3 regions of the Streptomyces sp. NPDC013157 genome follow, and region 3 is predicted to be linked to each of the others. Evidence: riboswitches for the same ligand, from Rfam matches in the RefSeq annotation. Region 3 holds a riboswitch; each other region holds the start of a gene.
The links. Region 3 has a riboswitch for cyclic di-AMP ahead of ACFY6U_RS08510 (NlpC/P60 family protein). Riboswitches for the same ligand answer to the same signal wherever they lie in the genome.

Region 1: linked by a shared signal. The riboswitch ahead of ACFY6U_RS04790 (M23 family metallopeptidase) and the one ahead of ACFY6U_RS08510 (NlpC/P60 family protein) in region 3 are both predicted to bind cyclic di-AMP.
Region 2: linked by a shared signal. The riboswitch ahead of ACFY6U_RS30325 (transglycosylase SLT domain-containing protein) and the one ahead of ACFY6U_RS08510 (NlpC/P60 family protein) in region 3 are both predicted to bind cyclic di-AMP.

What each region holds. Positions count from the first base shown of each region.
Region 1 is NZ_JBIBAK010000001.1:1,072,267-1,076,674, forward strand. Features, by position in the region: gene ACFY6U_RS04785 (GntR family transcriptional regulator) at 34-729, opposite strand; gene ACFY6U_RS04790 (M23 family metallopeptidase) at 1,115-1,870, opposite strand; cyclic di-AMP (ydaO/yuaA leader) riboswitch at 1,883-2,046, opposite strand; gene ACFY6U_RS04795 (M16 family metallopeptidase) at 2,239-3,627, opposite strand; gene ACFY6U_RS04800 (M16 family metallopeptidase) at 3,624-4,408, opposite strand, start outside.
Region 2 is NZ_JBIBAK010000011.1:210,119-214,526, reverse strand. Features, by position in the region: gene ACFY6U_RS30330 (polyprenyl synthetase family protein) at 1-798, opposite strand, end outside; cyclic di-AMP (ydaO/yuaA leader) riboswitch at 2,086-2,282, shown strand; gene ACFY6U_RS30325 (transglycosylase SLT domain-containing protein) at 2,288-2,773, shown strand; gene ACFY6U_RS30320 (HAD family hydrolase) at 2,787-3,593, opposite strand; gene ACFY6U_RS30315 (FAD-dependent oxidoreductase) at 3,879-4,408, opposite strand, start outside.
Region 3 is NZ_JBIBAK010000002.1:686,396-690,803, forward strand. Features, by position in the region: gene ACFY6U_RS08505 (DUF1996 domain-containing protein) at 1-1,796, opposite strand, end outside; cyclic di-AMP (ydaO/yuaA leader) riboswitch at 2,202-2,377, shown strand; gene ACFY6U_RS08510 (NlpC/P60 family protein) at 2,388-4,408, shown strand, end outside.

The DNA of each region.
Region 1 (4,408 bases), on a different contig from region 3:
CCGAATAACACCCCTTTGTATACGGCGCGCGTGTTAATGCCGCAGGCCCGACACGTTTACGGGATGTTGCGAAGTCCTCACACCGTTCGCCCGTTCGGTGGCGCCGGGAAAGCGCAGCCGGTGGGAGACCGCCGAGCGCTCGGTGTGCAGGGCCGTGATCGCCCGGGCGCGGTCGCCGTCGCCGCGCGCCACGGCGTCCACGATGGCGCCGTGCTCCGTCCAGGACTCCACGGGGTTGGCCGGCGTCTCCACGGTGTACATCCAGGCGATCTTGTGGCGGAGCTGGGTGAGCGTCGAGGTCAGGGCGTGGCTGCCGGAGGCCTGCGCAAGGGTCTCGTGGAACCAGCCGCCCAGCGAGCGCAGGTCCTCGCTGTTGCCCCGCCTGGCCCGCTCCTGCCCCAGCCTGACCAGTCCGCGCAGCACCTTGAGGTGGGCCTCGGTGCGGCGCTGGGCGGCCCGGGAGGCACCGAGCGGCTCCAGGAGCATGCGCATCTCCAGCAGGTCGGCGGCCTCCTGCTCGGTCGGTTCGGCCACGCACGCGCCCGCGTGCCGGCGCGTCACGACGAAGCCCTCGGCCTCCAGGGTGCGCAGGGCCTCGCGGACGGGGACGCGCGAGACCCCGTAACGGCGGGCCAGGAGTTCCTCGGTGAGCCGGCTGCCGCGCTCGTAGACACCCGCGACGATGTCGTCCCGGATCGCCGTGCATACCGAGTGCGCCGGAATACGCATGTCCGACCTCCGCCTTAATCCCCGTGAAACGCCGCCGAGTGGCGCCCGTTCCGTGACTCTATTGCAATGAGCCGGAATTTCCGACGGGGGGCCGGAATCCAGGGATATATTTTGGACAGCGGGGGCACGAAAACGACGAAAGCCCCGGCGTGGGGGCCGGGGCTCCGGAACATCTCACGAGTTGTTGTCGCCGGACTGGCAGCGGTCCGCCTCGGTGGTCGGGTGCGGGTGCGTGGGGGTTGCTCGCGCAGTTCCCCGCGCCCCTTCCAGGGGCGTCAGGCGCAGCACCCCTTCGGGGGCGCGGGGAACTGCGCGACCAGCCACGACGCACCCGCACGCATCGCGACCACGTCGGTCCCGGCGCGGCGCTCCTGTCCGGCTCTCGTCAGACGTTCACGCCGTGCTTGCGGAGGTAGGCGACCGGGTCGACGTCGGAGCCGTACTCGGGGGTCGTACGGGCCTCGAAGTGGAGGTGGGGGCCGGTCGTGTTGCCGGTCGCGCCGGAGAGACCTATCTGCTGGCCCGGGGTGACCTTCTGGCCCACCGAGACGCCGATGGACGACAGGTGGCCGTACTGGGTGTACATGCCGTCGGCCATCTTGATGACGATCTCGTTGCCGTACGCCCCGCCCCAGCCCGTGGAGACGACCGTGCCGGTGCCGACGGCGTGCACGACCGTACCGCTCGCGGCGTGGAAGTCGATGCCGGTGTGGGCGCCCGAGGACCACAGGGAGCCGCCGGTCTTGTAGCCGGTGGAGACGTAGGAGTCGCTGACCGGCGCGACGAAGGTGTTGAGGCGCTTGCGCTCGGCCTCGCGGGCGGCGCGTACCTTGGCCGCGCGCTCCTTTGCGGCCTGCTCCGCGGCCTTCTTGCGGGCGGCCTCCTCGGCCGCCTTGCGCTCGGCGACCGCCTTCTGGGCGGCGGCCTGGGCGTCGATCTGCTCGGCGACGGAGTCACTGATCGTGATGACCGGGGTGAGGCCGGTCTGCTCGACGGAGTTCTCGGCGGCGAGCGCCGGAGCGGCGGAGACGGTGCCGATGACACCCGTGGTGGTGAGGGCCGCGATACCGGCGGCCTGCGCGGTGGTGCGCTTCACCCGGCCGGGACGACGGTGCTTCCCGGAGGCGCACATGAACGCCATGTAGAGGCTGGTCCTTTCCTTCCCTCTCGCCTACCGGGTTAGCTGACGGGTTCGGAGCAGGAAGGTCTCCTACGGGCCCCCTCGCGACACGCGCGGGCGCCCGATTCACCCCAGGGACTGCGTGGGTCCCCGGCTCCCCTGGCTCGCGCCGTACGGGGACTCGGCGATGGCTGTCCGGTGCCGCGGACGCGGCGCGATGCCTGACGGACAGCCCGGAAGAACCTACGAGGGCCCGCCTTCAATGCTCAAACGGAACCCTGTTTTTGTCGCGCATCCCACAGGGCAGACAGGCAACCTCCGCCCCAATTCGGACATTCCAGAGCCCCGGTGACCGGGTGGTCACCAGGGCTCCGCACACGCGCGTGCCGCTACTCGGCGGCGACGACCGTGACTTCGCCGATCCCGAGCGCCTCGACGGGCTCCTTGATCTGTGCCGCGTCCCCGACGAGGACGGTCACCAGGCGGTCCACCGGGAAGGCGTTCACGACCGCCGCGGTGGCCTCCACGGTGCCCGTGTTGGCGAGTTGCCGGTACAGCGTGGCCTGGAAGTCGTCGGGCAGGTGCTGCTCGACCTGGTCGGCCAGGGTGCCGGCGACGGCCGCCGCCGTCTCGTACTTGAGCGGAGCCACCCCGACGAGGTTCTGCACGGCCACGTCGCGCTCGGCGTCCGTGAGGCCCTCGGCGGCGAGCGTGCGCAGCACCGTCCACAGGTCCAGCAGGGCCGGGCCGGTGTTCGGGGTGTCCACCGAGCCGCTGATGGCCAGCATGGACGCGCCGGTGCCGTCGGGGGCGGACCGCAGGACCTGCCCGAAGGAACGGACGCCGTAGGTGTAGCCCTTCTCCTCGCGCAGGACGCGGTCCAGGCGGGAGGTGAGGGTGCCGCCCAGGCAGTAGGTGCCGAGCACCTGGGCGGGCCAGACGCGGTCGTGCCGGTCGGAGCCGACGCGGCCGATGAGGAGCTGGGTCTGGACGGCGCCGGGGCGGTCCACGATCACGACCCGGCCGGTGTCGTCGGCGGTCACCGGCGGGACCGGGCGGGGCTGCGCGGTGGAGCCACGCCAGGCGCCCAGGGTCTCGCCGAGCAGCTCGTCCAGGTCGATGCCGGTCAGGTCGCCGACGACGACCGCGGTGGCCGTGGCGGGCCGGACGTGCCGGTCGTAGAACGCGCGGACGGCGGCCGCGTCGATCTTCTCGACGGTGTCCTCGGTGCCCTGGCGCGGACGGGACATCCGCGCGGTCGACGGGAACAGCTCCTTGTAGAGCTCCTTGGCGGCCCGGCGGCTGGGGTTGGCCAGCTCGTGCGGGATCTCGTCGAGGCGGTTGCGGACCAGCCGCTCGACCTCGCTCTCGGCGAAGGCGGGCGCCCTCAGGGCGTCGGAGAGCAGCCCGAGGCCCTTGGCCAGCCGGGAGGCGGGGACCTCCAGGCTGACGCGGACGCCGGGGTGGTCGGCGTGCGCGTCGAGGGTGGCACCGGCCCGCTCCAGCTCGGCGGCGTACTCCTCGGCCGCGTGCTTGTCGGTGCCCTCGGAGAAGGCGCGCGCCATGATCGTGGCGACGCCGTCCAGGCCGGCCGGCTCGGCGTCCAGGGGCGCGTCCAGGAGCACCTCGACGGCGACGACCTGCTGGCCGGGGCGGTGGCAGCGCAGCACGGTCAGGCCGTTGTCCAGGGTGGCGCGCTCGGGGGCCGGGAACGCCCAGGGCCTGGCCTCGCCCGGCTGCGGCTGGGGGTGGAAGTCCATGGTGGCGAGCTCGGTCACTTGGCCGTCTCCTCGTTCTCGTTGCCGGCCTCTACGGTCGCTTCCTGCTCCGGGTCCTCGCCGCGCCCCGCCTCCTGGGTGTGCTCCGCGGACTCCGCGGACAGCGGCTCGTAGACGAGCACCGCGCGGTTGTCGGGGCGCAGGCGGGCCTTGGCCACCTCCTGGACCTCCTCCGGGGTGACCGTCAGGACGCGCTGGACGGCGGTCAGGGCGAGCTGCGGGTCACCGAACAGGACGGCGAAGCGGCACAGTTCGTCGGCGCGGCCCGCGACGGTGCCGAGCCGGTCCAGCCACTCGCGCTCCAACTGGGCCTGGGCGCGCTCCATCTCCTCGGGCGTCGGGCCCTCCTCGGCGAACCGGGCGAGCTCCTCGTCGATGGCGGCCTCGATGACCGGCACCTCGACGTCACCGGAGGTCTTCACGTCCAGCCAGCCCAGCGAGGGCGCCCCGGCGAGCCGGAGCAGGCCGAAGCCGGCCGCGACCGCCGTACGGTCGCGCCGTACCAGGCGGTTGTAGAGGCGGGAGGACTCGCCGCCGCCGAGGACGGTGAGGGCCAGGTCGGCCGCGTCGCTCACGCGCGTGCCGTCCTCCGGGAGCCGGTAGGCGGCCATCAGCGCCCGCGCGGGGACCTCCTCCACGACGACCTCGCGCAGCTGCTCGCCGATGATGTCGGGCAGCGAGCCGTCGCGCGGGGTGGGCTTGCCGTCGTGCGCCGGGATGGAGCCGAAGTACTTCTCGATCCACGCGAGGGTCTGCTCCGGGTCGATGTCGCCGACGACGG
Region 2 (4,408 bases), on a different contig from region 3:
GGCGATGTCCTCGGCCAGCCCCAGTCGGGCCGCCCGCTCCCGCAGCCGCAGCACCGGAAGCGTGGGCACGCCTTCGCGGAGGTCCGTCCCCGGGGTCTTCCCCGACTCGTGGGAGTCGGAGGCGATGTCCAGCACGTCGTCGGCGAGCTGGAAGGCGACGCCGAGCCGCTCACCGTACTGGGTGAGAACGTCGACGACCGTCTCGTCGGCGCCGGACAGCATCGCGCCGAAGCGGCAGGAGACCGCGACCAGCGAGCCGGTCTTGCCGCTGAGCACGTCGAGGTAGTGCTCGACCGGGTCACGGCCGTCCGACGGGCCTGCCGTCTCCAGGATCTGACCGGTCACCAGGCGCTCGAACGCGAGGGCCTGGACCCGGACCGCCTCGGGACCGAGGTCGGCGAGGATCTGGGAGGCGCGGGCGAAGAGGAAGTCGCCGGTGAGGACGGCCAGCGAATTGCCCCAGCGGGTGTTGGCGCTGTCGACACCGCGGCGCACGGCGGCCTCGTCCATGACGTCGTCGTGGTACAGCGTGGCCAGGTGGGTGAGCTCGACGACGACGGCCGACGGCACGACACCGGGGGCGTACGGGTCGCCGAACTGCGCGGCGAGCATGACCAGCAGCGGGCGGAACCGCTTCCCCCCGGCCCGCACGAGGTGCTGCGCGGCCTCCGTGATGAACGGGACCTCGCTCTTGGTGGCGTCTAGCAAGCCTTCCTCGACAGCCGTCAATCCGGCCTGGACAGCGGCTTCCAGAGCCTGGTCCCGCACGCTCAGCCCGAACGGCCCGACGACGGTCACGAGGGGTCTCCTGTCTGCTGGTGTCTACTGGCGATTACACGGTTTGTCGATAGGTCGCTGCCATCACTCAAGTCAGCGTATCCGGTCAGGTTTCGATCACCGATAGCGCCCACGGTTACACCCCGGGCGCTATCGGATCACGACCGTTATGTTTTTGATCAGCCGATACGACCCGACATCCGCTGACTTAACAGGAAGTGCGGGCAGTTGTCCCGAACCGAGGCCCAGGCCGTGTCCCGCACCGGGCTCCGCGCCGGGTCCGGATCCGGCGAGGCACCCGAGGGCCCGTCCGGCGGCGAACCCTCCGGATGACCGCCGCCCGGAAACCGCCACACCTCCCCGGCCGACGTCACCTGCCCGGGCGTACCCCTTCCACCGCCCACCCATGCCCGCAGGGGCACACCATGCACGGACGGCGACACCTCGCCCCCGTCCACGCCCGTCTGCTCTCCTCCGCGAGACCCCGCACGTCGAGCTCCGCGTTCCGTTGACCCACGTCCTCTCGCTCCGCATTTCCTTGACCGTCATTCCCTCGGCCGGCAGAACGGCATCCCTGCGCGCGCGTGGCGCCCGCACCTCACCCCGTCGGCTCACGGAGCGTCGACACGTTCGAGCCTCGCCCGGGGCCGCCGCCATGACAACGACGCACACCACAGGGGAGGTTCCGCCCTCGCGTTGGACACGCGCACCGGGGATTACCGGTTCCGCGCCTCCCCTGTCTCAACGTGACGAGAATCACGCGCGCATGCAACGACGCTCGATGCCGGGCCCCGTCAAGCATCCGCCTCAACCTCCCCGTTGGGCATGCCCGACGACACGCGCACACAGCCGTGGCTTCCGAAGTTGACGGAGGGGTTGACGGAGAGCATGCCGGAAATATATCTAATCCGACAATTCGGACTACTCGCCGAAAATGCTCACATCGGGGCCGTCGGAAGCGCCCCCGCGGGGGGCATTCCACGGGAATGCAAGTGGTGAAGTTTTCTGTTGAACCATGAAAAAGGCGGATTCCATGAATCCATCATGTCCGCTTTGCCGTTATTGCGAATTCGTGAAGTAGGTCACGCGGGCCCGAATGCCGCAAGGCTTGTACGACCTGCGGGGCGACCCTTCCTTTCCTTTTCCCGTGGGCCAGTTGAGGGTTGGCTGCAGCAAAGGATCAAGTGCCCCATACGGCACAGATCAAGGTCAATCAGCACGTTGTGTGAATCAGCCTCTTGTTTCGGACATGTGCTCTCGCATACGTTCCGGCTCGCCGGGCGGACGCCGAATCCTGCCGCCGCCCGTAGTGACCCATCGACGAGTTCATTCGCACGGCAGGAGCGGGAGACCCAGGTAAGTCGCCGGACCGGACGGCCGACGTCAGAGAACAGACGTCGTTCCGGAACGGCTAGGGGTGAAGCCTCATCGCCTTCGGGCGATGTGGCCGGGCACTCCCCGAGCCCGAACCCGACAGCTCACCTCGCAGGCGACGGAGAGGAACTTCGCCATGCCTGCTGCCGTTCAGCACCGCCGTCCCCGCCGTAACCGCATCGTCCGCACGCTCGCCGTCGTCGGCACCGGCGCCGCCGTCCTCGCCCTCCCGCTCATCGGGGCCACGACCGCGTCCGCCGCCGGCTCCACCACGACGGCCTCGACGACCCTCGCCGGGTACCCGAACAACCTCGACGGCTGGATCCGCGAGTCGCTCGCGATCATGGCGGAGAAGCACATCCCGGGCACCTACAACGGCATATACCGCAACCTGATGCGGGAGTCCTCCGGCAACCCGCGGGCCATCAACCTCTGGGACTCCAACGCGGCCAAGGGCATCCCGTCCAAGGGCCTGCTCCAGGTGATCGACCCGACGTTCAAGGCGTACCACGTGGACGGCACGTCGTTCGACATCTACGACCCGGTCGCGAACATCACCGCCGCCTGCAACTACGCCGCCGCGCGGTACGGCTCGATCGACAACGTCCACGGCGCGTACTGATCGACGTTCCGCGTCACCCGAAGAGTCTTTCGAGGACGACGGCGATGCCGTCGTCCTCGTTCGACGTGGTGATCTCGTCGGCCACCGCCCTGAGTTCGGGGTGGGCGTTGGCCATCGCCACCCCGTAGGCCGCCCACTCGAACATCGGGATGTCATTGGGCATGTCGCCGAAGGCGATGGCCTGCCCGGGGCTCAGCGCCAGACGGTCGGCGGCCAGCGCGAGCCCGGTCGCCTTGGTCACCCCGCACGGCTGGAGTTCGACGGTCCCCGGCCCCGACATCGTGACCGTCGCCAGCGACCCGACCACCGAGCGGGCGGTCGTCGCCAGTTCGTCGTCGGTCAGGGTGTGGTGGCGCAACAGCACCTTGCTGATGGGCGCGCACCACAGGTCGTCGCGCCGGGCGACGCGCAGCGCGGGCAGCGTGGGATGGGGCATCAGATAGCCCGGCTCGATGAGCGTGAGCCCGTCCACGCCGTCCTGGTCGACCGCCGCGTACACCTGGCCGACCTCGGCCTCGATCTTGCCGAGTGCGGTCTCCGCCAGCTCCCGGTCAAGGGAGACCGACCACAGCAGCCGGTTCGCGCCGGCGTCGTACACCTGCGCGCCCTGGCCGCAGACCGCGAGTCCCGTGCAGCCGAGGTCGTCGAGGAGCGGGCGCGCTCTCGGGGCCGGGCGACCGGTCACCACGAGGTGCTGAGCTCCGGCCCGGCCGGCCCGCCCGAGGGCGGCGAGCGACCGTTCCGAGAGGGTGTCGTCGCCGCGCAGCAGCGTGCCGTCCAGGTCGGTGGCGATCAGTGAGTACGGGGAGGGTGCGACCATGATCAGAGAATACGGACAGCACGGCCCGGGGACTCACCGTGCGTTTCGGCCTCAAGTGGCGCCCGCCGTATCCGTGATGGGGCCGCTGTCAGTAGCGGGCGTGATGTTTTCCGAGATGCCCGGCAGCTGCCCCGGGGCCCGGCCGGCGGTGCGCTGTACGTCGAAGAGGTCCCATGGCTCGGACTCTGGTTCGACGGAGACGGCGATGCCGTGCAACTGGACAGCGTGCAGGGGCTGTTGGGGCTGTACCTCGCGGGCGCCGGGTGACGGTTCGGCCCCGGGGTGTCAGACGTGGGCCGCAGCCAGGTGCCTGGCCAGGCGCGGAGAGGCGAACTCCGTACCGCACACGAACCGCATCACAGGACCGTACGACGCGGCCGCCGGGAGGCCCGTGAAGTAGAGGCCGGGTACGGAGGAGACGTATCCGGCGCCGAGTCTCGGGGCGCCGCGCGTGACGGCGACACGAGTGCGCAGCCCGGGGCCGAGGAAGGCCATCGCGGCGGTGTCCACGCGATAGCCGGTGGCGGCTATGACGTGGTCGGCGGTGAGGCGGTCGGTGCCGCCGTCGTGGGTGCGGACGGTGAGGACCGGGGCGCCTGCGGAGGTCTCGGCGCCGGTCACGGCGGCGACCTCGCGGACCTCGACCTTGCCCTCGAAGCGGTCGCGCAGCCACCAGGCGCCGAGCGGGCCGAGCACCCGGCGGACCAGGTAGTGGCGGGCCTGCGCCGGGAGGTAGCGGTAGGGGTGCGGGTAGTAGCTCAGGGCCCAGAGGGACCAGGCACGGCCGAACGGCGACTCGGGGCGCAGCTTCGGCT
Region 3 (4,408 bases):
TCCTGGCCGGCCGGGGCGGCGACCGCGGTGCCGGTCGGCGCGGCGGAGTCACCGGCGGTCGGTGCCTCGGTGTCGGGCCGCTGCGTCGGCTCGCTGATCACACCGCCGCCCGACGACTTGGTGGTCGACGTCTTCTTCGGCGACGCGGTCGCGTAGACCCTCGGCAGCCCGGTGCCGCCGGAGCCCGGAGCGGTGGCGGTCTGCGTGGCCGGGGTGCCGGCCGGTGGCTCGGACGACGGCTGCTCGGTCGCCGGCTCGGACGGCTCGGCGCTCTGCGACTCGGCCGGCGGCGTGACCGGGCTCGCGGTCCCGCTCGGCTCGGACGGCTCGGACGGCTCCGCGCTCTGCGACGGCGGCTGCTCGTCGGCCCCGGCCCCGCAGGTCCGGCCGGAGTTGATGCAGTCGACCATCTTCCGCATCAGGCCCTCGTCGAAGACGTTGATGAAGTCGCCGTGGTCGGTGACCGGCTTGTGCAGCTGCTCGGGGAACGAATCGACCGCGAACAGCGGGACCGTACGGCCGCCGTCCTGGAGGCTCGGCGCGTCCACGGCGTAGACGATGCGCTGCACCAGCTGCGGGATGGCCTGGAATCCGGCCGGGCAGCTGCCGTCGGGGGCCTCGAACGCCACGTGGGTGCGGTGGTTGGCGCTGTCGATGTTCCGGCCGTCCCAGCAGCTCTGGAACCTGAACGTGCGCACGACGTCGCTGCCCGAGGGGCAGAGCGGGTACTTGTCCTTGAGCTGCCGGTTCTCGTAACCGGTGCAGCTCCAGGAGGCGTTGGCGTTGGCCGGGCCGTTGACGAACGCCTTGGCGTCGCCGGTGATGATGCGCAGCAGCCGCGGCATCTCGGTGACCTTGGAGGTCGGGTTGCCCTCGAAGGTCAGCGTGACCTCCTTCGCCGTGACGATCTGCCCGGCGTTGCCCTCGGTGCCGCCGCCCGGCTTGTCGGCGTCCCGCTCCTGCTTGCCGTTCTGCAGCCGCAGCACGGGCCAGTAGTACGTGGACTTGTCCCCCTGGTCCGCGCAGCTGGTGTCGGCGTTCGCGAGGTCCTGGTCGCTGGCGAAGGCGTTGTTGGACTGGTTGCCGATGTAGTCGTGGAAGTGGTGGGCGCCGTTGGAGACCCCGGGCGCGACGATCACGTTGTCCGAGTTGAACAGTCCGTTCGCGTTGACGCCGCAGCTGGAGCTGAAGGTGCCGCTGGAGCCGCCGGGCCGCTCGGCCGGGGTGGTGACGTTGGGCTGGACGGAGGTGATGTCCGCGTAGTCGGCGGCGACCGGGCCGTTGCCGCCCTGGCCGCCGACGCCGGTGCCCTCGCTCGGTGCGGCGCTGCCCTGGCCGCTCCGGCTCGGCGTGGCACCGCCCTGCGGTGCCGCTGACTGCCCGTCACCCTGGTTCGACGAGCGCAGGGTGCAGGCGGCGAGGTCGTCCAGGCCCTGCGGACGGTCGCCCTCGCGGCCGATGGCGTCGGCGATGCGCTGGAGCGACGCGGACCGCTGCTCCTTCAGCGGGCCGATGATCGCCTGGTCGGCGAAGCCCGGGTTCTGCTCGATCTCGGCGGCGTGCTCGGTGAGTTGCTGGTAGGCGGCGGCGATCTGCTGGTCCATCCGGGCGAGTTCACCGTCGACGTCGGCCCGGGCCCCGTCCGGTACCGAGGTCAGCCGGCTGCCGACGTCGGGGCAGTAGACCGTGGGCGCGGACAGCACCTGGCCGGTGGCGACCTGCCCCTGCTGGTCCCCGCCGCCCTCGGTGGCCGAGGCATAGACGTTCACCGCCACCAGTCCTGCGCCGCCGAGCATCAGGGCGACCGCTGCGAAGGTCGCGCGCCGTGCGCCGGTCGGGCGTCTGCGCCTGTTGCGTCTCAAGGTCGTTCCCCTGTGTCGTGGGCGGCCGGGCATGGAAATCCCCCGCCCTATACGGCTCACGGCACCACCGTGTTCAACAGACTCGCGAATTCACGGTGACCTCACAGGAAGCGGGTGTCCCGGAACAGGAGGAACGCGACCGACGGCAACGCCCCGGTGACCCTGCGAATGCAATGGATGCGCGCGAAATGCCGTTCCGTACGGTCGAGTTCCGAACGCTACGACGAACATCACAAATACGTATCGGACATTAGCCACTTCAACCTTCACACGAGTGACACAAGTTGGCTAAGTTGACGGGCAAGCCGCTCGGCTCCCCCCGGCGAATCCCGTCGGGCCGCGCGGCCTCCGCCGAGTCCGGTGCCCCTCAGGGGCGGATCCGGAGCCGGGGACCCAACCGAACCACTGGGGTGAATCGGCCGCCGTCCGCGAGGACAAGGGCCGTAGGGCATGCCTTCCGGATTCCACCGCCCGAACCCGACAGCTAACCCGGTAGGCGGAGTACGGAAGGAGCACGACCCCTCAATGGCGCCCGAGAGCCGTGACGAGGTTCGACAGCGGATCGACAGCCTCTACGACCAGGCCGAGAACGCCACCGGGAACTACAACGCCACGCGTGCGTTGAGCGGGGGCTCGCGCTCACGCGGTGTCCCGCTGTTCAAGCGGCCCCGGCGCGACGACCCGGGCCTGGACAACATCGCCCGTGAGTGGTTCGAGGGAGCACGTTCGAAGCTGGGGCCGAGCGTTCCGGCCGCGCTGCCCACCGACCGGCAGCCCGCCCGCCCCGGCCCGCGCCGGCCCGTCAGCGCCATGGCCGCCGACCTGCTCGGCCAGCTGGAGGACTCCGGCCCGGCCCGGCTGGAGCTGACCGCGGGACCGTCCGCGCAGAGCGAGATCGAGGTCGTCCGTGAACTGCCGGCGCGCCCGAAGCTGGAGCTGACGGCGGGGCCCACCGCGGCGCTGCCCGCGGGGTCTTCGGGTGCGCCGCGGGCGCTGCCCGCCGCCGGGCCGCAGCGGCCCACGCCGGGTACCTCGAAGACCAAGAACCAGCTCAAGCTCGCCAAGGCGCGCGAGGTGCTGTCCCAGCGCACCGGGCAGCGCGCGTTCGCCGCCCTCGACGCGGCCCCGGCCCCCGCCGCCCAGGCCGCTCCACCGGCGCCCAGCCCCTGGCCGGCGCCCGAGCGCCAGGCCCCGGCGCAGCCGTGGCAGGCTCCCGCCGCCGGCATACCGAACCAGCGCTCCGGCAGCGGCTCCTTCCGGACCGACTCCCCCGCCGCCACCCGCGCGCTCCCGGCGGTGACCGAGACGGGCGGCATCCCGATCGTGTCCCCGTCGGACACCGGGACCTTCCGCATCATGACCCCGGGGGGTGCCGACAGCGCCCCGACCCGGGCCTCGGCGGACTCGGGCGGCTTCCGCGTCATGACCCCGGGCGGCTCGGGCGGCGGTACCTACCAGAGCGCGGCCGCCATGGACGCGGGCGCCGCCCAGGCCCCGGCACCGTCCCCGGGGGACACCGGCTCCTTCCGCATCATGACGCCGGGTGCCACGGGTTCGTTCCCGATGCCGACCCCGGCCGACGCGGGCGCCTTCCCGACTGCCGACCCCATGGCGAGCACGAGCGTCCTGACGACCGTGGACCCCATGGCGAGCACGAGCTTCTTCCCGACGGCGGCTCCCGCGGACACCGGCGCGTTCCCGACCACCGCCCCCACGAACAGCGGCGCCTTCCCGACGGCGGCGCCCGCCGTTCCCGCGGCCGCTCCCGCCGCGGCCCCCGGCCCGATGGACCCCGGCGGCTTCCGGGTCATGTCGCCGAACGCGGCCGCCGCCTACCCGGACGTACCGCCGGTCACGGCCGACACCGCCTACGGCATCGGCGCGTACACCGCGGCGGCCCCCGCGGCGCCCATGGCCGCCATGCCACCGGCCGCCCCCTTCGCCGCGGCCCCCGCCGCCGACATGTCCGGCGCCTACGCGGCTGGCCTGCAGCCCGCCGACGGTGCCTACGCCTACGCGGCAGGCATGCAGCCCGCCGACGGTGCCTACGCCTACGCGGCAGGCATGCAGCCCGCCGACGGTGCCTACGCCTACGCGGCCACCATGGCCATGCCCACGGCGATGGCAGCGCCCGCCGCCGCGATGCCCACGCCGGCGGGGGCACCGGTGGCGGCCCCCATGGCAGCACCCGCGGCGGCACCGATGGCTGCCCCCATGGCAGCGCCGATGGCGGCACCCCCGGCCCCGGCGATGGCCGCGGCGCCGATGGCCATGACCGCGGCGCCCGAGGCGATGGCGGCGCCCGCGCCCGCCATGGCGATGACCGCCGCCGCCCCGGCCCCGGTCTTCACCGCCCCGCTCCCCACCACGCCCCTGCCGACCGCACCCCCGCAGGTCCCCGCCCCGGCGCCCACCGCAGCCGTGCCCGCGCCCGGCGCCTACGCCGAACCCGGTGCCTTCGTCCAGCCGGGCGTCGGGGCCGAGCCGGGCAAGGCCATGAAGGCGCTGGCGTTCGCCCGGGAGCAGATCGGCCGGCCGTGTGTCTG